Linked DNA regions of Actinomadura rubteroloni. The protein of the gene in region 2 interacts with the protein of the main gene of each other region in a pairwise test. Links are inferred from orthologs where the notes say so. Each region holds a gene or a part of one and is shown on either strand. Other genes may lie near its edges. The genes, in order: BTM25_RS15195, ndk and BTM25_RS08480.

What was found.
Region 1: the proteins of ndk (region 2) and BTM25_RS15195 interact in binary tests that used the Escherichia coli proteins (3 or more experiments, as listed by UniProt). The link is inferred for Actinomadura rubteroloni from one-to-one orthologs.
Region 3: the proteins of ndk (region 2) and BTM25_RS08480 interact in binary tests that used the Escherichia coli proteins (3 or more experiments, as listed by UniProt). The link is inferred for Actinomadura rubteroloni from one-to-one orthologs.

The regions. Positions count from the first base shown.
Region 1 is NZ_MTBP01000002.1:796,877-804,099, forward strand. Bases 2,413-5,372 are described here. They hold BTM25_RS15195 (uracil-DNA glycosylase), read right to left. Parts: upstream 4,252-5,372; coding sequence 3,574-4,251; downstream 2,413-3,573. Other genes in these bases: BTM25_RS15185 (MFS transporter), read left to right, coding at 2,413-2,667; BTM25_RS15190 (1,4-dihydroxy-2-naphthoate polyprenyltransferase), read left to right, coding at 2,703-3,569; BTM25_RS15200 (substrate-binding domain-containing protein), read left to right, coding at 4,349-5,116; ftsH (ATP-dependent zinc metalloprotease FtsH), read left to right, coding at 5,201-5,372. In the rest of the region: BTM25_RS15175 (CGNR zinc finger domain-containing protein), read left to right, coding at 1-431; BTM25_RS15180 (GNAT family N-acetyltransferase), read left to right, coding at 441-989; more of BTM25_RS15185, read left to right, coding at 1,048-2,412; more of ftsH, read left to right, coding at 5,373-7,189; BTM25_RS15210 (SCO6745 family protein), read right to left, coding at 7,191-7,223. UniProt on the Escherichia coli protein: Excises uracil residues from the DNA which can arise as a result of misincorporation of dUMP residues by DNA polymerase or due to deamination of cytosine.
Region 2 is NZ_MTBP01000001.1:2,510,694-2,517,786, reverse strand. Bases 4,264-7,093 are described here. They hold ndk (nucleoside-diphosphate kinase), read right to left. Parts: upstream 5,969-7,093; coding sequence 5,558-5,968; downstream 4,264-5,557. Other genes in these bases: BTM25_RS11170 (bifunctional folylpolyglutamate synthase/dihydrofolate synthase), read right to left, coding at 6,526-7,093; BTM25_RS11175 (DUF4233 domain-containing protein), read right to left, coding at 6,122-6,529; BTM25_RS11185 (rod shape-determining protein), read right to left, coding at 4,290-5,324. Outside these bases: rod shape-determining protein RodA, read right to left, coding at 1-452; mrdA (penicillin-binding protein 2), read right to left, coding at 449-2,527; rod shape-determining protein MreD, read right to left, coding at 2,524-3,123; rod shape-determining protein MreC, read right to left, coding at 3,126-4,097. UniProt on the Escherichia coli protein: Major role in the synthesis of nucleoside triphosphates other than ATP. The ATP gamma phosphate is transferred to the NDP beta phosphate via a ping-pong mechanism, using a phosphorylated active-site intermediate.
Region 3 is NZ_MTBP01000001.1:1,912,015-1,919,094, forward strand. Bases 2,617-5,433 are described here. They hold BTM25_RS08480 (5-formyltetrahydrofolate cyclo-ligase), read right to left. Parts: upstream 4,408-5,433; coding sequence 3,826-4,407; downstream 2,617-3,825. Other genes in these bases: BTM25_RS08475 (potassium/proton antiporter), read right to left, coding at 2,617-3,545; galU (UTP--glucose-1-phosphate uridylyltransferase GalU), read left to right, coding at 4,441-5,358; glp (molybdotransferase-like divisome protein Glp), read left to right, coding at 5,387-5,433. Outside these bases: BTM25_RS08460 (SAF domain-containing protein), read right to left, coding at 1-674; BTM25_RS08465 (S-methyl-5'-thioadenosine phosphorylase), read right to left, coding at 671-1,498; BTM25_RS08470 (FmdB family zinc ribbon protein), read right to left, coding at 1,610-1,951; more of BTM25_RS08475, read right to left, coding at 2,061-2,616; more of glp, read left to right, coding at 5,434-6,595; cyclic pyranopterin monophosphate synthase MoaC, read left to right, coding at 6,592-7,080. UniProt on the Escherichia coli protein: Involved in the removal of 5-formyltetrahydrofolate.

The DNA.
Region 1 (7,223 bases), on a different replicon or contig from region 2:
ACCTCCTTCCGCCGGGCACCGCCGCCGGGCCCGCCGACCTGCGCACCGCCGTCGCGCTCCGCGAGGGCCTGCGCGACGCGCTGCGCGCCCACCACGACGGCGCGGCGCCGGGACGCGGGCTCGACGCCGTCCTCGCGGGCCTGCCGCTGCGCGTCGCGGTGCCCGGCGACGCGGATCCGGTGCTGGTTCCGGTCGGCGACGGCGCCGCCACCGCGCTCGCCCGCCTCGCCGCCGCCGTCATGGCCGCGGTCGCGGGCGGCACCTGGCAACGGCTCAAGATCTGCCCGGCGTGCGCGTGGGCATTCTTGGACACGTCCCGGAACCGGTCCCGGACGTGGTGCTCGATGCGGGTGTGCGGCAACCGCACCAAGACCCGCGCCTACCGCGCCCGCCGCGCCGCTCCGGACGAGACCGCGCCGCCCCGCCGCTAGGGTGGCCGCATGTCCCAGACGCCCGTCCGGCCCGACGTGGGCGTGCGGCCCGCGCGCCGCGCCGACGCCGCCGCGATCGCGGAGATCCAGGTCCGGTCCTGGCGGGACGGCTACCGGGAGCTGCTGCCCGCCGCCGTCCTCGCCGAGGTGACCGGCGACGCGGCCCGGACGGCGTGGCGGGAGCGCTGGGCGGAGTCGATCACCGGTCCGCCGTCACCGCGCCACCGCGTGCTGGTCGCGGTCGCCGAGGGGCTCGTCACGGGGTTCGCGGCGCACGGCCCGGCCGAGGACGCGGGCGGCGACCCGTCCGTCGCCGAACTGCTCGCGCTCCACGTCGACCCGCTCCACACCCGTGCCGGGCACGGCAGCCGCCTGCTCTCCGCGACCGCCGACGTCCTGCGCGACGACGGCTGCACGACGCTGCTGACCTGGGCGTTCGAGGGCGACACGATCGTGCGCGGGTTCCTCGTCTCGGCGGGCTGGGCGCCCGACGGCGCGGCCCGGACGCTCGACATGGGCGAGGCCGTCCGCCAGGTCCGCCTGCACACGGCGCTCTGAGCGGGAGGAAACGCGGGGTCGGTGAGGGGCACGGGAGGCCCGGCCGTACTGTGGGGACGTGCCCGAGACGACCCTGACACCGCCCGCCGCCCCGGTCGCGCCGCCATCGGGCCGCCGCTGGCTCGGGGTGTGCGTCATCAGCCTGGGCGTGTCGCTGATCATCGTGGACGCCACGATCGTCGGCGTCCTCCTCCCCCAGATGGTGGACGGCCTCGGGCTCACCACGGCCGGCGCCGAGTGGATCACCTCGGTGTACTCGCTGGTGTTCGCGGCGCTGCTCATCCCGGCGGGCCGCGCGGGCGACCTGTTCGGCCGCCGCCGCCTGTTCCTGCTCGGGACGCTCGTCTTCACGCTCGCCAGCCTCGGCGTCGCCACCGCGCAGAGCGGCGGCGCGCTGGTCGCGGCGCGGGCCGTCCAGGGCGTCGGCGCGTCGATGATCATGCCGGCGGCCCTCTCCACGCTGAACACGCTGTTCACCGGACGCGACCGGCACGTCGCCTTCGGGATCTGGGGCTCGATCCTCAGCGGCATGGCCGCGCTCGGCCCGCTGCTCGGCGGCGCGCTCGCGACCGGCGGCGGCTGGCGCTGGGCGTTCTGGCTCAACCTCCCGCTCGGCGCCGCGCTGATCGCCGGGGCGTTCGCGCTCATGCCCGAGACGCGCGGCCGGCCCGCCACCGCGCGCGGCCCGCTCGCCGAGATCGACTGGACGGGCGGCGCGCTGTCGGCCCTCGGCCTCGGCGCGCTCGTCTGGGGCATCATCGAGGGCCAGACCTACGGCTGGTGGACGGCCGTCGCCCCGCACCGGGGCCTGTCGCCGGTACCGGTCGTGCTCGTCCTCGGCACCGTGCTGCTCACCGCGCTGTTGCTGGTGGAACGGGCCCGCGCGGCGGCCGGACGGCCCGTCATGCTCGACCTCGCGCTTTTCCGCATCCCGAACTTCCGGCACGGCAACCTGGCGTCCGCGCTGATCAACGTCGGCGAGCTGGGCATCGTGTTCGTCCTGCCGCTGTTCCTGCTCGGCGTCCACGGGACGTCCCCGGTCCAGATCAGCCTGGCGCTGCTGCCGCTCGCCCTCGGAGCGTTCCTGTCCGGCGCGACCGCCGGGCGCTTCGGCCGCCGCGTCGGCCCGCACCGCATCGTGCAGGGCGGCATGGCGCTGGAGGTCGCGGCCGTCCTCGGGCTCGCGGTGACGCTCACGCCGTCCACCGGCGGGCTCGGCGTCGCGCCCTGGATGCTGCTCTACGGCGTCGGCCTCGGGCTGACCGCCGCGCAGCTCACGAACGTGTCGCTCGCCGACGTGCCGCCGCAGCGGTCCGGGCAGGCGTCCGGGACGCAGTCCACGGCCCGGCAGATCGGCGCCGCGCTCGGCATCGCGCTCATCGGGACGGTCTTCGCCACGAGCCTCGGCCGGACGGTGACCGCGCGGCTCGCCGACGCGGGCGTCCCGGCCGCGCGGGCCGCCGCCGTCGCGCACGAGCTGCGGCACAGCGCCGGGACGTCCGCGCGGGACCTGCACGCCGACCCGCGCCGCGCCGCCGAGGCCCGCGCCGCCGACCGCGCCCTGGCCGCCGCCGCGCGGGACGCGTCCCTGGTCACGGCGGCGATCCTCGCGGGCGGCCTCGCCCTGTCGCTGCGGCTGCGTCCGAGCCGTCCCGGGCGTCCGGAAGAATCGGCGTAGATCCCCTGTCGTCCCCAACGAAACAAGCGGTAACTGTGGCCACGCTCTCCCAGTGGGTCGCCGGTTCGCGGCCCCGCACCCTCCCCGCCTCGCTCGTCCCCGTCGTCGTCGGAACCGGCGTCGCGGTGGGCGAGGACGGCGCCGTCTGGTGGCGTGCCGCGCTCGCGGCCGTCGTCTCGCTGATCCTCCAGGTCGGCGTGAACTTCTCCAACGACTACAGCGACGGCGTGCGCGGCACCGACGCCGACCGGGTCGGGCCGCTGCGGCTCGTCGGGTCGGGCGTCGCCAAGCCCAAGCACGTGCTCGCCGCCGCGCTGGCGTGCTTCGGGATCGCGGCCGTCGCGGGGCTCGTCCTCGCCGCCGTGACGACGTGGTGGCTGCTGCTCGTCGGCGCGTTCGCGATCCTCGCCGCGTGGTTCTACACCGGCGGCAAGCGGCCGTACGGTTACCGCGCGTTCGGCGAGATCTCGGTGTTCGTGTTCTTCGGGCTCGTCGCGGTCGTCGGGACGGCCTACGTCCAGCTCGAACGGCTGCCCGCCGAGGCGTGGGCGGCGGCGGTGCCGATCGGGCTGCTGGCGTGCGCGATGCTCGTCGCCAACAACGTCCGCGACATCCCGACCGACGAGATCGCGGGCAAGCGGACGCTCGCGGTCGTCCTCGGCGACCGCAACACCCGCATCCTCTACGCGATCTGCACCGCGCTGCCGTACCTGTTCGTGGTCGCGCTGGCCGTCGTCCACCCGTGGGCGCTGATCGCGCTGGTGTCGGCGCCGCTGTCGGTGCCGCCGACGCAGAAGGTGCTCCAGGGCGCGAACGGCCCGTTCCTCATCCCGGTGCTCGGCGAGACCGGCCGCCTCCAGATCGCCTACGGCGCGCTGCTCGCGGTCGGCCTCGCCCTCTGAGCGCTCAGAGGCTCCAGTCGATCTCGGGCTCGCCCGCGTCGGCCAGCGCCTTGTTGACCGCGCTGAACGGACGCGTCCCGAAGAACTCCTTCGCGCTGAGCGGGCTCGGGTGCGCCGACTCGATCACGGTGTGCTGCGGGCCGGTGATCAGCTTGGCCTTCTTGCGCGCGTAGGCGCCCCACAGCACGAACACGACGCGCCGGGGCTTGTCGTTGAGCGCCCGGATCGCGGCGTCGGTGAAGTCCTCCCAGCCCTTGCCCGCGTGCGAGCCCGCTTCGCCCGCGCGGACGGTCAGCACCGCGTTGAGCAGCAGGACGCCCTGGTCGGCCCAGGGGACCAGCTCGCCCGTCGTCGCGGGCGGGACGTCCAGGTCGGCGGCCAGCTCCTTGTAGATGTTGCGCAGCGACGGCGGCAGCCGCACCCCCTCCCGGACGGAGAAGCTGAGCCCGTGCGCCTGCCCCGGCCCGTGGTAGGGGTCCTGGCCGAGGATGAGCACGCGGGCGTCGTCGAACGCGCAGTGCCGGAACGCGCTGAACAGGTCCTCGCGCGGCGGGTAGACGGTCTGCTGCGCGTACTCCTGCTCCACGAACGCGCTCAGCGCGGCGGTGGAGATCGGGTCGAGCAGCGGTTCGAGCCGTGCGCGCCAGTCGGCGGGCAGGGACTCGACGAGGTCGAGCGGCATCGGGGGGCCTCCGAAACGATTAGGACCGGCGGCACCGACCCTAGCGACCCTCACTGACACGACGGGTGCTTTCGCGGAGCCCATAGGATGCCGCCATATGCCGGATTCCCCCCGCCGTCGCCGGACCGCCCTCGTCCTGCTGCTCTGCGGGCTCTCCTGGGCCGCGCAGGGGTGCGAGTCTTCGGGGCCGACGACGCTGACCGTGTTCGCGACGTCGTCGCTCACCGAGGTGTTCGGCGAGCTGGGCGCGCGGTACGGGCAGACGCATCCGGGCGTCAGGATCGACGCCCGGTTCGGCGCGTCGGCCGACGTCGCCGGGCGGGTCGCCGACCGCGAGCCCGCCGACCTGCTCGTCACCGGCGACGAGACCGCGCTGGACGCCGCCGAGAACCGGCTCACCGGCCGCCGCCGCGTCATCGCGCGCACGGGCCTGACGATCGCCGTCGCGCCCGGGAACCCCCGCCGCCTCCAGGGCCTCGCCGACCTGGCCCGGCCGGGGCTGCGCGTGGTCGTCGGCGCGGCCGTGACGCCGGTCGGACGGTACGCGCGGCAGGTGTTCACCCGGTCCGGCGTGCCGGTGCGGTGGACGGCCGAGGAGGTCGGCTCCCGGGCCGTCCTGGACCGCGTCCGCTCCGGCATAGCCGACGCCGGGCTCGTCTACGTCACCGACCTGCGCTCGGCGGGCGCGGCGGCCGACAGCGTGCCGATCCCGGCGGCCGACAACGTCGTCGCGGCCTTCGCCGCGTCGGTCGTCAAAGGCGACCATGAGGACGGCGCGGCGGCGTTCCTCACCTGGCTGACCGGCGCGGACGCGGCACGCCTGTTCGCCGAGTACGGCTTCTCACCGCCCGGCACCGTCCGCTGACGGAGCGTTTTCGCCCGGCATCGAGCGGGCACGTTCCCGATCATCCGGTCGGGGGTGTTCGTGCCGGGTACGGGGGAGTTCGAGGTGCCGTCCACGCCACCGCGGGATCAGGAGAAGCGCCGGCCGGCGCCGCCGGACCGGCGGCCCGAGCGCCCGTGGCGGTCCGAGGGCGTCCCCGGCGGAGGCGACCGGCCGCCCGACGGCCCGCGCGGGCGCGGCTACCGGCCCAACCGCACGATGTTCTTCTGGCTGCTGCTCGCCGTCGTGTTCGGCCTCAGCTACCTGTCGATGCACCTCACCGGACGGCACGAGCGCCAGAGCCTGCCCTACACGGCGTTCACGCAGCAGGTGGCGGCCGGGAACGTCCGCGACGTCTACACCAAGGGCTTCCAGATCCAGGGCCGGCTGAAGCGCGCCCGGCAGGTGCCCGGCCAGAACGACCCGCACGTCACCTACGACAGCTTCGAGACGCTGCGGCCCGCGTTCGCCAACGACGACGTCTACGGGCAGATGGTGGCCAAGGGCGTGGTGGTGGAGGCCCGTCCGGTCAGCCAGGACCGGGGGCTCGTGGCGAACCTGCTGCTGTCGCTGCTGCCCGTCCTGCTGTTCGTGGGCCTCTGGGTGGTCGCGCTGGTGTGGATCCAGCGGCGCATGTCGCGGGGCGGCGGCGGGGGCGGCCTGATGGGCGGCTTCGGCCGGCAACCGCGTCCCGTCACGCCGGACGAGAAGCGCGCCACGTTCGCCGACGTCGCCGGGATCAACGAGGTCGAGGAGGAGCTGACCGAGATCGTCGACTTCCTCCGCGACCCCGGCAAGTACCGGCGGATGGGCGCGCGGGTGCCGCGCGGCGTGCTGCTGACCGGCGCGCCCGGCACCGGCAAGACGCTGCTGGCGCGGGCCGTCGCGGGCGAGGCGGACGTGCCGTTCTACTCGGCCGCCGCGTCGGAGTTCATCGAGATGGTCGTCGGCGTCGGCGCGGCGCGCGTCCGCGAGCTGTTCACCGAGGCCCGGCGGACGGCCCCGTCGATCATCTTCATCGACGAGATCGACACGATCGGCCGGACGCGCGGCAGCGGCGCGTCGGTCGGCGGCCACGACGAGCGCGAGCAGACGTTGAACCAGGTCCTGACCGAGATGGACGGGTTCTCCGGCTCCGAGGGCGTCGTCGTGATCGCGGCGACGAACCGTCCGGACATCCTGGACGCGGCGCTGCTGCGGCCCGGCCGGTTCGACCGGACGGTCTCGGTGTCCCCGCCCGACCTGGACGGACGCGTCGAGATCCTGCGCGTCCACACCCGCGACGTGCCGCTGGACCCCGACCTGGACCTCACCGCCGTCGGCCGGATCACCCCGGGCATGACCGGCGCGGACCTGGCCAACCTCGTCAACGAGGCGGCGCTGCTGGCCGTGAAGCGCGGCAAGGACCGCGTGGACATGGCCGACTTCAACACCGCGCTGGAGAAGATCCAGCTCGGCACGCGGCGGGCGCTGGTCATGCCGCCGGACGAGCGGCGCCGCACGTCGTACCACGAGTCGGGGCACGCGCTGCTCGGGATGCTGCTGCCGGGCGCGGACCCCGTCCGCAAGGTCACGATCGTCCCGCACGGCCGCGCGCTCGGCGTGACGGTCTCCACGCCCGAGGCCGACCGCTACGCCTGGGACGAGACCTACCTGCGCGGCCGGATCATCGGGGCGCTCGGCGGGATGGCGGCCGAGGAACTGGTGTTCGGCGTCGTCACGACCGGCGCGGAATCCGACCTGGAGCAGGTCACGCGGATCGCGCGCGGCATGGTCGGCCGCTGGGGCATGTCCGACCGGGTCGGCCCGCTGTCGGTCCTGCCCGGCGAGGGCGCCGATCCCGGCGCGCAGTACGCCGCGCAGGGCACGCTCGACGTCGTGGACGAGGAGACCCGCCGGATCGTGGAGGACTGCTACGCCGAGGCGCTGCGGCTCCTGCGGGCGAACCGGGAGAAGCTCGAATCGCTCGCGCAGACCCTCCTCGACCAGGAGACCCTGGACGAGGAGGCCGCCTACGAGGCCGCCGGGGTCCCCCGGACCGCCTCCCCGCCCTGACTCACGCCGGACGCGTCACGCCCACCGGGTTCGG
Region 2 (7,093 bases):
CCGAGGATCATCGCCAGCAGCACGACGAGCCCGACCTTCGCGAACTCCGACGGCTGCACCTGGAACCCGCCGCCGATGATGATCCACGAGTGCGAGCCGTTGACGGTCGAGCCGAGCGGCGTGATCACCGCGAGCAGCCCGAGGCACGCCAGCCCGTACAGGATCGGGACGTACGCGCGCAGCAGCCGGTAGTCCAGCACGGTGAACAGCGCGCACAGGCCGACGCCGATGACGAGGTTCAGCAGGTGCCGGTCCAGGAACGAGTTCGGGTCGCGGCCCTGGTCGAGCAGCAGCCGGTGCGTCGCGGACCGGACGAGCAGCGCCCCGAGCACCGACAGCGCCGCGACCGACAGGAACATCGTCCAGTCCAGGCGGCGCAGCACGGACGCGCGGCGGCGCCACAGCGCGGGGTCGCGGCGGGTGCCGAGCGGCGCGGACCGGGCGGCGGTCACGGGGCCTTCCCGGCGCCGTCGTCGGCGGGCTTGGGCAGGACGTTCGGGAGCTGCCCGTTCACCAGCGCGGGCTTCTGCCCGTTCAGCCCGTACATGGCCTCCCAGATCCGCCGCACGGCGGGCGCGGACGTCTCGGCGCCCGTCCCGCCCTGCGAGGTCATGACGACCACGACGAACCGCGGGTTCTGCACCGGGGCGAACGAGGCGAACCAGGACGTGTCGTCGTGGCCGTAGACCTCGGCGGTGCCGGTCTTGCCCGCGACGGCGAGTTTCTTGTCGTCGAAGCCGCCGAACGCCCCGGCGGCCGTGCCGGACTTCACCACGCCCGCGAGCCCGCCCCGGATGTAGGACAGGACGTTCTTGGACACCGGCAGCTTGCCCGCGGGCGGCGCGCCGACCTGCTGGGCGCGCGAGCCGTCCGGCCGGACGAGGGACGTGGCGACGCGCGGCACGACGAGCGTCCCGCCGTTGGCGACCGCCGCGTACGCCCGCGCGACCTGGAGCGGCGTGGCGAGCACGTCGCCCTGCCCGACCGACAGGTTCGCGGCGTCGCCGGCGCGCCAGGCGTAGCCCTGCGCGCAGTTCTCCGCCGAGACGGCCTTGAGGTAGGCGGCGCGCGCCGGGTCGGTCTTGGCGATCTCGGGGTAGCCCTGCTTGGCGCCCTTGCAGTCGGCCGTCTTGGTGGCGTCCCAGTACGCCTTCTTCCAGGACCGGTCGGGGATGCGCCCGGCCACCTCGCTCGGCAGGTCCACGCCGGTCCGCGAGCCGAACCCGTAGTCGCGGGCCATCGCGACCATCGGGTCGGCGGGGTGCTTCTTCGGCCGGGTGCCGCCGTCGCGGAGCCACTGCTCGTAGGCGAACTTGTAGAAGATCGTGTCGCAGGAGACGACGAGCGCCTGGTGCAGGTTCATGTCCCCGTGCGACTCGCCCTCGAAGTTGGTGAAGGCGCGGCTGCCGACCTTGTAGGAGCCGGGGCACGGGTAGGTACCGTTCAGCGGGTAGCCGCTGTTCACGGCGGCGGCCACCGACGAGATCTTGAACGTCGAGCCCGGCGCGTACTGGCCCTGGATGGCGCGGGAGACGAGCGGCTGCCCCTCCTTCTTGCCGAGCAGCGACTCGTACTGCTGCTGGGAGATGCCGCCGGTCCAGATGCTCGGGTCGTAGGTGGGGTAGCTGGCGAGCGCGGCGAGGTGGCCGTTGGTGACGTCCATGACGACAGCCGCCGCCGCGTCGGCCTTGCGGCCGTGCGCGCGGGCGCTCTGCACCGCTTCGGCCAGCGACTTCTCCGCCGCCGCCTGGATCTTGGAGTTGATGCTCGTGACGAGGTTCGCGCCGGGGACGGGCGCCTTCTCCTTCGCGGTGCCGGTGACGCGGCCCTGGCTGTCCACCAGGACCGTCCGCTCGCCGGGGACGCCGCGCAACTGCTCGTCGTAGGTGGCCTCCAGGCCGTCGCGCCCGATGAGGTCGGCGCCCGCGTACCCGGTGACCTTGAGGTTCTTCTGCCGGTCCAGCTCGGCCTGGGTGATCGGCTGCAGGTAGCCGAGGACCTGCGCGGCGCCCGCGCCCGACGGCCGCGGGTACTCCCGGACGGCCTGCATCTCGGCGGTGACGCCCGGGAAGTCCTCCTGGCGCTCCACGATCTGGAGGGCGCGCTTGTCGTTGACGCGGTCGTCCACCGGGATCGGCTGGTAGGGCGAGCCGGGCCAGCACGGGCGCGGCGTCGTCGGCCCGCACAGCCGGATCCGCATCTCCAGCGCCTGCCGCGTCGTGCCGAGCACGGTCGCGAGCCGGGACAGGACGGCGGCGCCCTTGTCCTTCTGGCGCATCAGCGTCGTCCGGTCGACGGAGACGACGAGCGCGGTGCGGTTGCGGACGAGCGGGCGCCCGGTGTCGTCCAGGATCATGCCGCGGACGGCGGGCACCACGATGTCGCGGGTGCGGTTGTCGGCGGCGACCTGCTGGTAGTGCTCGCCCTGGAGGACCTGCATCGTCCACAGGCGGCTGACGAGCGTCAGCAGCAGCGCGCCGACGATCACGTAGAGGACGACGAGCCGGAAGTGCGTCCGGGAGCTCACAGCCCGGTCCCCCGGCCCGACATCGCGCGGTACTTGGCGGCGGGCAGCGCGAACCGGTCGCGGGACGCGCGGTCGGCGCGTTCGTAGCGGCGGGTCACGCGCAGCACCGCCCACACGACGAACGGGCTGGCGACGACGTCGTAGAACACCTGGAGCGGGACCATGCGCGCGACGATCGTCCAGCTCGCGCGCGGATCGCCGAGGAGCATGCCGGTGAGCGCGTAGACGGTCGTCCCGGCGAGCGCGCCGACGGCGACGGCGAGGAACGGCACGACGGACTTGCGGTCCATCTCGGCCGACGCCATGCCGCAGACGTAGCCGATGATGCAGTACACGAGCGCGTACCGGCCGATCGTGTGGTCGGCGGGCGGGATGATGTCGGCGGCCAGGCCCGCGCAGAACCCGACGACGACGCCGGTCAGCGACCCGTTCACCAGCGCGAGCGCGACGACCGTCAGCAGCACCAGGTCGGGCGTGACGGCGCCGGGCAGCGGCAGCCGGTTCGCGACCGACACCTGGAGGACGAGCGCGACGACGAGCACGAGCGCGGCCGTGAGATGGCGGCCCGCCGGAGTCGGCTCGGGTGCGTTCAGCAAGGTCAGCCCTCCCTCTTGCGCTTGGCTTTCACGGTCTTGTGCGGCGAGGGGGAGACCGACGGCGACACGGTCGGCGACGGGGACGGGGGCGGCGCCGGGCGCGGCGGCAGCACGGCGTCGCGCGGGTCGGACTTGGGCGGCGCGACGACGACCGCGACGACGTCCAGGCTGGTGAACCGCGCGAACGGCCGAATGTGGGCGGTGCGGCTCAGCCCGCCTTCGGGACGGTCGATGCGGTCCACGACCCCGATCGGGACGCCCGGCACGTACGGCGAGTCGCCCTGCGAGCCGAGCGTGACGAGCCGCTGCCCGACCTTCAGCGTCGCGTTCGCGTCCAGGAGCTGGAACCGCATCGGGGTGGCGCCGCCGTCGCCGAGGCCGCGCCGGCCGCGTCCGGTGACGATCCCGATCTCCTTGGTGTCCTCCAGCCGCGCGCCGACCGAGGACGCCGCGTCGGTCGCGAGCAGGACGGTCGCGGTCGCGGGCCCGACGCGGGTGACGCGGCCGACGAGACCGTCCGCGCTCATCACCGTCATGTCCCGGCGGACGCCGCTGCTGCTGCCGACATCGAGCGTGACGGTGTCCTCGAAGCCCTGGCCCGCCGAGATGACCTGCGCCGCGACGATCTTGTAGCCGCCGATCCCGGCGGTGCCGAGCAGCCGGTCGAGCTGGCGGGCGCGGCCGGCGTCGATCGCCCCGGCGCGGATCCGCTCGCGCAGCCGCTGGTTCTCGCGCTCCAGCCGCTCCGCGCGGCGGCGCTGGTCGGGCGCGTCGGTGATCGCGTCGAAGGTGTTGCCGACGGGCCGGACCACGGCGGCCGACGCGCGCTCGACCGGGCCGAACACGGCCGCGCCGAGATCGCGCAGGCCGCGCAGCGGCGAGTTCTCCCCGCCCCGGTAGTCGACCGTGATCAGCACGAGGGCCGCGACGATCAGCGCACCGAGGACCGACCGGGTCCGCCGGGTGTCGTTCACCGACCGTCCTCCCGTTGTCTCGGCTGTCCCACTGTTATCCCACTGCTGTCTGACCGCTGGAGGCACGACATGCCGGGACAGCCTCGCATGCGTGAAACGGCCGGGCGAGCCGGGCCGCGTTGATCTCTTTCCCGGCCCGCCGGGTCCCCGAACCGAAACGGGCGAATCGGACGCTAATTCCGTCCGGGCAGGTCAGTGACGCGGCTCGGGGACGAGCACCTGCCGCAGGGACTCGAAGTCCTCCACGCACTTGCCGGTGCCGAGGACGACCGAGTCCAGCGGGTTGTCCACGAGGTGGATCGGCATGCCGGTCTCCTCGCGCAGCCGCTCGTCCAGGTTCTTGAGCAGCGCGCCGCCGCCGGTGAGCGCGATCCCCCGGTCCATGATGTCGCCGGACAGCTCCGGCGGGCACTTGTCGAGCGTGGTCTTCACCGCGTCCACGATCGAGTTGACCGGCTCCTCGATCGCGCGGCGGACCTCCTCGGCGGAGATCACGACCGTCTTCGGCAGCCCGCTGACCAGGTCGCGGCCCCGGATCTCGGCGTGCGGCTCGTCCTCGCCGCCGGGATAGGCCGACCCGATCGCCATCTTGATCTCCTCGGCGGTGCGCTCCCCGAGCATCAGGGAGTACTCCTTCTTGGAGAACGAGATGACGGCCTGGTCCAGCTCGTCGCCGCCGACGCGCACCGACTGGCTCGTCACGATGCCGCCGAGCGAGATGATCGCGACCTCGGTCGTGCCGCCGCCGATGTCCACGACCATGTTGCCGGTCGGCTCGTACACCGGCAGGCCCGCGCCGATGGCGGCGGCCATCGGCTCCTCGATGATGTAGACCCGCCGCGCGCCCGCCTGGTAGCCGGCCTCCTTCACCGCGCGCTGCTCGACGCCGGTGATCCCGCTCGGGACCGCGACGACGATGCGCGGCTTGGCGAAGTGGCGCCGCTTGTGGACCTTCTGGATGAAGTAGCGCAGCATCCGCTCGGTGACGTCGAAGTCGGCGATGACGCCGTCCTTCAGCGGGCGGACGGCGACGATGTTGCCGGGCGTGCGGCCGATCATCCGCTTGGCCTCGATCCCCACCGCGACGATCTTGCCGTTGTTGGTGTTGATCGCCACGACCGAGGGTTCGTTCAGGACGATGCCGCGTCCGCGGACATAGACGAGCGTGTTCGCGGTGCCAAGGTCGACCGCCATGTCACGGCCGAGAAACGACAACTTGTTACCCATGAAGAAAGGGAGCCCTTCATGTCGGCGGGCGTGCGGAGCGGCACCCCCTATCGTAACGTGCCACGCGCGGCCGGGTCAGCCGCCCATTCGGTGCGTCGCGCCCAAAAAACCGGCGTTGACCTGGGATCGCCGGAGTAAAACAGACGCGGGCCGGACGGATCCGGCCCGCGTGTGTCGGTCGCGGCGGGGTGCGCGGTCGGAGTGCGCGCGAGGGTGCGCGGGAGGGTGCGCGGTCAGCCCAGTTCGGGGAAGAACAGCTTGATCTCGCGCTCGGCGGAGTAGGTCGAGTCCGAGCCGTGGACGATGTTCTCGCCGATCTCCAGCGCGTGGTCGCCGCGGATCGTGCCGGGCGTCGCGCTCACCGGGTCGGTCGCCCCGGCCAGGGCGCGGAACGCCTCGATGGCGCGCGGCCCCTCGACGACCAGCGCGACGAGCGGCCCGCCGGTGATGAAGTCCACCAGCTCGCCGAAGAACGGCTTGCTCGCGTGCTCCTCGTAGTGCGCCTCGGCGGTCTCGCGGGGCAGCCGCTTCAGCTCCAGCGCGACGAGCCGCAGGCCCTTGCGCTCGATCCGGCTGATGACCTCGCCGACGACGCCGCGGCGGACGCCGTCGGGCTTGACCAGGACGAGAGTGCGCTCGGACACGGGTGGTTCTCCTCAAAACGGATGGATGGGAGTGGCGCGCGGACGCGGCGGCCGGAACGGGGCCGCCGCACGGGCGGCGCGCCTCCGGCCGCGAAGTTTACCGGTCTCCGGGAGCGCCCGGTGGGACCGGGGGCGCCGGAATTCGGCGCGAATTCACGCGCCGGGCGGCGGCGCGTCTTTTCCGGACGGGTTTTCCGCTCGGGAATTGGCGGCGGCGGCCTGGACGGCTTCGGCCTTGCGCGCCATCCACAGCGAGGTCGCCCACAGCGCCCCGAAAAGGACACCGAGGAAGAACATCGTCGGCACGAGGAACCCGGTCAGCAGGATCGCGACCTGGAGGACCGTCCCGGCCTGGACGCCCCACGGCCGCCGCAGCAGCCCCGTCACCAGCAGGCACAGCACCGCGAGGCCGCCGCAGACGCCGCCCGCCAGGCCCCCGTCCACGTCCAGGACGGAGATCGCGACCGGGATCGCCAGCGCGATGACGATCGCCTCGCTGGCCAGCACGGCGGACAGCAGCGCGCGTCCGCCCCGCGCGGAGGCCCCGGCCGGACGCGTCACGAACGGCCGTCCGCGCGCAGAAGCGTCCGGGCGTCGCCCGCCGTGACGACCGAACCGGTGATGAGCACGCCCGCGCCCTGGAACTCGCCGGTCTCCTCGGCGAGGGCGATGCCCTGGTCGATGGCGTCGTCCAGGCTCGCGACGACGTGGACGCGCTCGGGACCGAACACGCTCTCGGCCAGCTCCCCCAGTTCCTCGGCCGGCATCGAGCGCGGCGAGGAGTTGCGGGTGACGACGAGTTCGGCGAGGACGGGTTCGAGTTGGTCCAGGACGCCCGCGAGGTCCTTGTCGGCGGCCCCGGCGAACACCCCGACGAGCCGGGTGAACCCGAACGACTCGGTGATCGTCGCGACGGTCGCGGCCATGCCCGCCGGGTTGTGCGTGGCGTCCACGAGCACGGCCGGGCCGCTGCGGACGACCTCCAGCCGTCCCGGCGACTCGGCCTTGGCCAGGGCGCTGCGGACGAGCGCCGGGTCGAGCTGGCCCTCGGCGCCTCCGGTGTAGGTCTCGCCGGGCGCGACGCGGGTCGCGGCCTCCAGCGGGACCTCGCCGGGCGTCGGGCCG
Region 3 (7,080 bases), 600 kb from region 2 along the record:
GAGGTCGTCCCGCTGGACGGGCGGGGGAGCGGCGGGGCGGGGCCGGGCGCGTGCGTCCGCTCGGACGATCGTGCGGCGCCTCCTTGATCGGGGTGCGGGGTGGCGGCAGCGGTGGGCTCCTGCGGCGGTGTCGGCGTCGGTGACGGCGATGCGGGCGGCGGGACGGAAGGACTCGGCAGTGGCCCGGGATCAGTCGGGTCGGGCGGCGCCAGCTCAGCGAACGCCGGCTCGGCCGCTGCCGATGAACTCGCCGTCAGGATGTCGATCCGGTCCCCGGGCTGCAGCAGGCGCACGGCGTCGGCGTCCGCGATCCGGACGGGCGTCGCCACCGTCCCCGTCGGAAGACCGCGCAGCAGACCGGCGGCATCGACCAGCCGCGCGTCAGTGAACGGCTCGCCCTTCCGCATGGCGCCCGCCACCACCCGTCCGGCCGGCGAAGAGCGCGCGGCCCCGGCCGGGACGGCGTCCGGCGGCACCGTCGCCCGCCGCACGTCGGACGGCCGCAGCGTCGCGCCCGCCGGAAGGTCGCGCGCCGCCGTCAGGATCCCCACCCCGGCGGCCCCAGGCGGGCGGAGCGCGAGCAGCCCGAACCCGGCGCCGAACGCCGCGAACAGGGCCGCCGCCGCTCGCCGGTGCCGGACGCGCCACCGCAGCAAAGAGCGCAGCCCGTTCACGGCAGCTCCAGCGGAAGCTTCATGCCGTCGAGCACGTTCGGGCAGGCGCACGGACGCTCGTCCGGAAGGCGCGTCACGACGTCGCCGACGAGAGCCCGCAGCCGTCCCACGTTCGCGTGGAAGACCTCCAGCACCTCCGCCATCGTCACGCCCTCGCCCGTGTCGACCCCGGCGTCCAGGTCCGTGACCAGGCACAACGGCGTGTAACAGAGTGCGAGTTCCCGGGCGAGCACCGCTTCGGGATGGCCCGTCATCCCGACGAGCGTCCAGCCCTGCCCGGCGAACCACCGCGACTCGGCGCGGGTGGAAAACCGGGGGCCTTCGATGACGACGAGCGTGCCGCCGTCCACCGGATCCCAGCCGGTCACGCGCGCCGCGTCGACGGCGGCCCGGCGACCCGTCGAGCAGTACGGGTCCGAGAACGGCACATGTATGGCCGCGCCGGTCTCGTAGTAGGTCTGAGCGCGTCCGGACGTCCGGTCCACGAGCTGGTCGGGCACGGCGAGCGTCCCGGGGCCGTGTTCGGCGACCAGCGAGCCGACGGCGCTCGGCGCGAGCACCTGCCGGACGCCGAGAGCCCGCAGCGCCCACAGGTTCGCCCGGTAGGGGATGGCGTGCGGCGGGAACCGGTGGTCGCGGCCGTGGCGCGGGATGAACGCGACGCGGCGGCCGTTCAGCTCCCCGACGGCAACCGGGTCGCTCGGCGCCCCGTAGGGCGTGTCGACCCGGAACTCCTCCGCGTCGTCGAGGAGGGAGTAGAAGCCCGAGCCGCCGATGACGCCGATCTCGGCGGCCGGCCCGGGGAAGGTCTGCGAAGTCGTCATGCGGCCGACCCTAGGCAGCCGCCGCACCGCTCCGCGAGGCCCGCCGCGAACTGTGGATAACTCCCGCGCTGATCCCCGGGCGCCCCGCCGCTCGCCGGACCCCCGGCGAGGTCAGGCCACCTTCTCCGACGAGGAGGAGGACGACGACGTGGTCGTGGACGACGAGGACGACTCGCTCGTGCCGGACGAGGCCGACGAGGACGAGTCCGACTTCGTGGTGTCCGACTTGCCCGCATCCGTCGACTTGGCGGGCGACGTCGCCGCGGACGACGACGACCCTCGGCTGTCGGTGCGGTAGAACCCGGACCCCTTGAAGATGATCCCCGCAGCCGAGAAGACCTTGCGGAGTTTGCCCTGGCAGGCCGGGCACTCGGTCAGCGCGTCGTCGCTGAAACTCTGCACGACCTCCAGAGGCTCGCCGCACTCGGTGCAAACATACTGATACGTCGGCACGGTTCCTCCTCGCTGACACAGCCCGGACCAGCGGGCTGGCACTCAGTTGAAACGACTGCTAATGGTACCGATGTTGGCAACGGGATTCTCCTCCGGGCTGTTCCCCGGCTCAGGCCCCGGTCTCCCCGAACCAGCCCGCCAGCTTGCCGCGCCGGCTGATCGCGCGCAGCCGCCGTTCGGTGAGTTCCCGGACGTCCTCGGTCGTCACGACGAGCAGCGTGTCGCCGCCGCGCAGCGCGGTGGTCGAGTGGGGAACGAAGCTGGCGCCGTCCCGGACGACGAGCGTGATGGACGCCCCCGGCGGCAGCCGCAGCTCGAACAACTCGACGCCGCCGAGCAGGGAGTCCGGCGGGACGCGGATCTCCAGCAGTTCGGCGTGGAGTTCTTCCAGCGGCGCGGCCTCGACGCCGAGTTCGCGGGGGTTCTCATCGTCCTTGAGCCGGCACCAGCGGGCGACGAGCGGGAGCGTCGGCCCCTGGAGCAGGGTGAACACAACGACGATGTTGAACACGATCGCGAACAGCCGGTCGGCGCCGGGCACGTCGTTCACCATCGGGATCGTCGCGAGGATGATCGGTACGGCGCCGCGCAGCCCGGCCCACGAGGCGAAAATCTTCTCGCCCCAGCCCAGCCGGAAGCCGAACGTGGACAGCACGACCGAGAGCGGCCGCGCCACCAGCAGCAGGACGAACCCGATGATCAGCGCCGGGACGATCTGCGCCGGAAGCTCACCGGGCGAGGCGAGCAGCCCGAGCATCACGAACAGCCCGATCTGCGCGAGCCAGCCGATGCCTTCGGCGAACCCCCGCGTGGCAGGACGGTGCGGAAGCCGCGAGTTCCCGAGAACGAGCGCGCTCACATAGACCGCGAGGAACCCGCTGGCGTGCGTCTGCGCAGCCGCGCCGTACGCCCCGACCGACAGCGAGAGCACCGCGATCGGGTAGAGGCCGGACGCCGGCAGCGCGACGTGTCGTAGCCCGTACGCACCGAGCCAGCCGATCAGGAAGCCGAGGAGACCGCCCGCGATCAGCTCATATGCCATGACGCCGAAGAGCTCGAACAGGTTCGGCGCGGTCGCGTCCGTGGTGCTGAGGGCCACGACGATGATGACGACGGGGGCGTCGTTGAAGCCCGACTCCGCCTCCAGCAGGCCGGTCAGGCGCGAGGGCAGGGGCAGGCGGCGCAGGACGGAGAAGACCGCGGCGGCGTCGGTCGGCGCGAGCACGGCGGACAGCAGGAACGCGAGCTGCCAGTCCATGCCGAGCAGCCACATCGCGGCGCCCGCGACGACGCCGATGCTGATCAGCGTCCCGGCGACGGACACCGAGATCGCGGCGGGGACCGAACTGCGGACGCGCCGCCAGTCGGTCGTGATGCCGCCCTCGGCGAGGATCAGGACGAGCGCGGCGAGCCCGAGGATCTCGGCGAGTTCGGCGTCGTCGAAGTCGATGCCGACCCCGGCCTCGCCGATGAGGAGCCCGAGCGCGATGTAGATGAGGAGGCTGGGCAGTCCCGCGCGGTACGACAGCCGGACGGCGACGATCGCACTGAGTACGAGCGTGGATCCGAGGAGTAGCCAGAGTTCGAGATGCACATCCCTCCCGGTGGGGCCGCGACGAGTGATCGTTTAGGAATCCTACAGATTTAGCCGCAGATCGCATACTTTCAGTGACCGCTCGGGGCGATCTCCGGGCGCTGGTTGCCGCGACTGCACCCGAGTGACCTGCGACGATGTAGTATTTGTGATTTTTGCGGCTGTTTCGCCCTCTGTTGCCGCGTTCCACGTCCCGTCCGGGCGGGCGGCCGCGAAAATGTCAGACCCCTCCGCGACGATGGACGCGTTCCGTCACCGGTCCGTCACGGAGGGAAAATGATCAGGCGAAGCGCACGAGACCTGCGGACGGCGTCACCGCGGCCCGCACCGGGCGATCATGCGGTTCGGCGGGCAGGGAGTCCACCAGCTCGCCGTCGTACAGCAGCGCCACCGTCAGGATCGCCGGACCCACCCGCGCCAGCGCCCGGTCGTACGAACCGCCGCCCCGGCCGAGACGCGTGCCCGTCCGGTCCACCGCGAGCGCCGGCGCCAGCACCACGTCGGCGCTGGCCACCGCGCCCGGGCCGCGCGGCGGCTCGGACGGCTCCAGCGTCCCGCGCGGCCCCGGCCGCAGGGAGTCCGGCCCTTCGTACGACGCCCAGTCCAGATCGCCGTCCGGAAGGAGAAGAGGCAGCAGGACGTACGCGCCGCGCTTCCACAGCGCGAACAGGAGGCCACGGGTGTCGGGCTCGTCGCCCACCGAGGCGTAGGCCGCGACCGTCCCCGCCATCTCCATCTCGGGGACCGCCAGCAGCACGTCCCGCAGCGCACGGGCGGCGGACGTCCGCGCCGAGGGGTCCATGGCGGTCCGCGCCGCCAGCGCGGACGCGCGCGCCGCGCGCTTTGCGTCGATGTCGCTCACGATCTTCTCACCGTCGGTGGCTAGGGTCTCACCATGGCCGACAACGCACCCGTACTCAAGGCCGTCGTTCCGGCGGCGGGTCTCGGAACCCGATTCCTGCCCGCGACGAAGGCGACGCCGAAGGAGATGCTGCCGATCGTCGACAAACCGGCGATCCAGTACGTCGTCGAGGAGGCCGTCGACGCGGGACTCACCGACGTCCTGATGATCACCGGCCGCAACAAACGCTCGATCGAGGACCACTTCGACCGGGCCTACGAGCTGGAGGAGGCCCTCGACGCCAAGGGCGACGCCGAACGGCTGGCCGCCGTCCGAGAGTCCGCGGACCTCGCGATCATGCACTACGTCCGCCAGGGCGAGCCGAAGGGCCTCGGGCACGCCGTGTACTGCGCGCGCCAGCACGTGGGGCGCGAGCCGTTCGCGGTCCTGCTCGGCGACGACCTCATCGACGCCCGCGACGACCTGCTGCGCCGCATGATCGAGGTCCGGCAGCGCTACGGCGGCAGCGTCGTCGCGCTGATGGAGGTGGAACCCGAGCAGGTGTCGGCCTATGGCTCCGCCGCGATCGAGACCACCGACGAGGAGGACGTCGTCCGGATCACCGACCTGGTCGAGAAGCCGCCGACCGGGGAGGCGCCCAGCAACTGGATCATCATCGGCCGCTACGTCTGCGACGCCTCGGTGTTCGACGTCCTGGAGAAGACCCCGCCCGGCCGCGGCGGGGAGATCCAGCTCACCGACGCGCTGCGCACGCTCGCCGACACGCCCGCCGACCAGGGCGGGGGCGTCTACGGAGTGAAGTTCCGCGGACGCCGCTACGACACGGGCAACAAGCTGGAGTATCTCCGCACGGTCGTGATGTTCGCGTCCGAGCGGGAAGACCTGTCGGCGGAGTTCCTCTCCTGGCTGCGCGACTTCTGCGCCGAGCGCGGCGGTGCGGGGAACGGGTGACCGGTCACCGGACGGGGGAAGCGTGGGCATGAGGACGGTCGCGGAGCATCTCGCCGGGATCCTGGCCGAGGTCTCCGTGCTGGCGCCGGAGGAGGTGGCGCTGCCGGACGCGGCGGGAACGGTCCTCGCCGAGCCCGTCGCGGCGCCCGTCGCGCTGCCGCCCTTCGACAACTCGGCGATGGACGGCTACGCGGTGGTCGCGGCGGACATCGCCGGGGCCACCGAGGCGTCGCCGGTCGCCCTGCCCGTCCGCGGCGACATCGCCGCGGGCGTCGCGGGGGTCGCCGAGATCGGCGTCGGCAGCGCGGCGCGGATCATGACGGGCGCCCCGCTGCCCGCCGGGGCGGACGCGGTCGTGCCCGTCGAGTGGACCGACGGCGGCGTGCGCGACGTCCGGGTGCTGCGCGCCGCGCCGCCGGGGAACTACATCCGGCGGTCCGGTGAGGACGTCGTCGCCGGCCAGGTCGTCGCGGACGCGGGGACCCGGCTCGGCGCCGCGCAGATCGGCATGCTCGCCGCCGTCGGCCGGCCCCGGGTGAGTGTGCGGCGCAAGCCCCGCGTCGTCGTCCTGTCCACGGGCAGCGAACTGCGCGAACCGGGCAGCGAGCTGGAACCGGGCCAGATCTGGGACTCCAACAGCTTCATGCTCGCCGTCGCGGTGGACGAGGCGGGCGGCACGGGACGGCGGCGGGCGATCGTCGCCGACGACCCAGCCGACGTCCTGCGCACCCTGCGCGACCTGGCCGGAAGCGTTGACGCGATCGTCACGACCGGTGGGGTCTCGATGGGCGCCCGCGACGTCGTCAAGGAGGTCCTGACGGGCGTCGGCACGATGGCGTTCCACAAAGTGCGCATGCGGCCCGGCAAACCGCAGGGATTCGGCCTGCTCGACGGGACGCCCGTCTTCACGCTGCCCGGCAACCCGGTCAGCGCGTACGTGTCGTTCCAGGTGTTCGTGCGTCCGGCGCTGCGGGCGATGCAGGGCCTGCCGCCCGAGTCCCTGCCGACAGTCAGCGCCGTCCTCGGCGCAGATGTCCGCTCGCCCGCCGGGATTCGGCACTATCAGCGGTCGCGGCTCAGCGAGAACCGCGGCCACCCCACCGTCACGCCCGCCGAAGGGCAGGGCTCGCACCAGCTCGGGTCGCTGGCCGGCGCCGACTCCCTCATCGTCTTGGACGAGGAGGCCGAGGCCGTGCCCGCCGGCGCGCACGTCGAGGTCATGAGGTTGCCGTCATGAGCATGGGATCGGAGTTCGCCGAGTTCAGCCATCTCGACGCGTCGGGCGCGGCGCGGATGGTGGACGTCTCGGCGAAGAACATCACCGACCGCACCGCCACCGCCGCGGGCTTCGTCGCGCTGTCCGCGCGGTGCGTCGCCGCGCTGCGCGCCGGGGACGTCCCCAAGGGCGACGCGCTGTCGGTCGCCCGCATCGCCGGGATCATGGGCGCGAAACGGACACCGGACCTGGTGCCGCTGTGCCATCCGATCGCGCTGCACGGCGTCGCCGTCGACCTGACCGTGGCCGACGACGGCGTCGCGATCGTCGCCACCGCCCGCACCGCCGACCGGACGGGCGTCGAGATGGAGGCGCTGACGTCCGTCACCACGGCCGCGCTCGCCCTGATCGACATGGTGAAGGCGATCGACCCGGCGGCGACGATCACGCAGGTCCGCGTCGAGGAGAAGACGGGAGGCAAGACCGGGACATGGCGCCGAACGGGA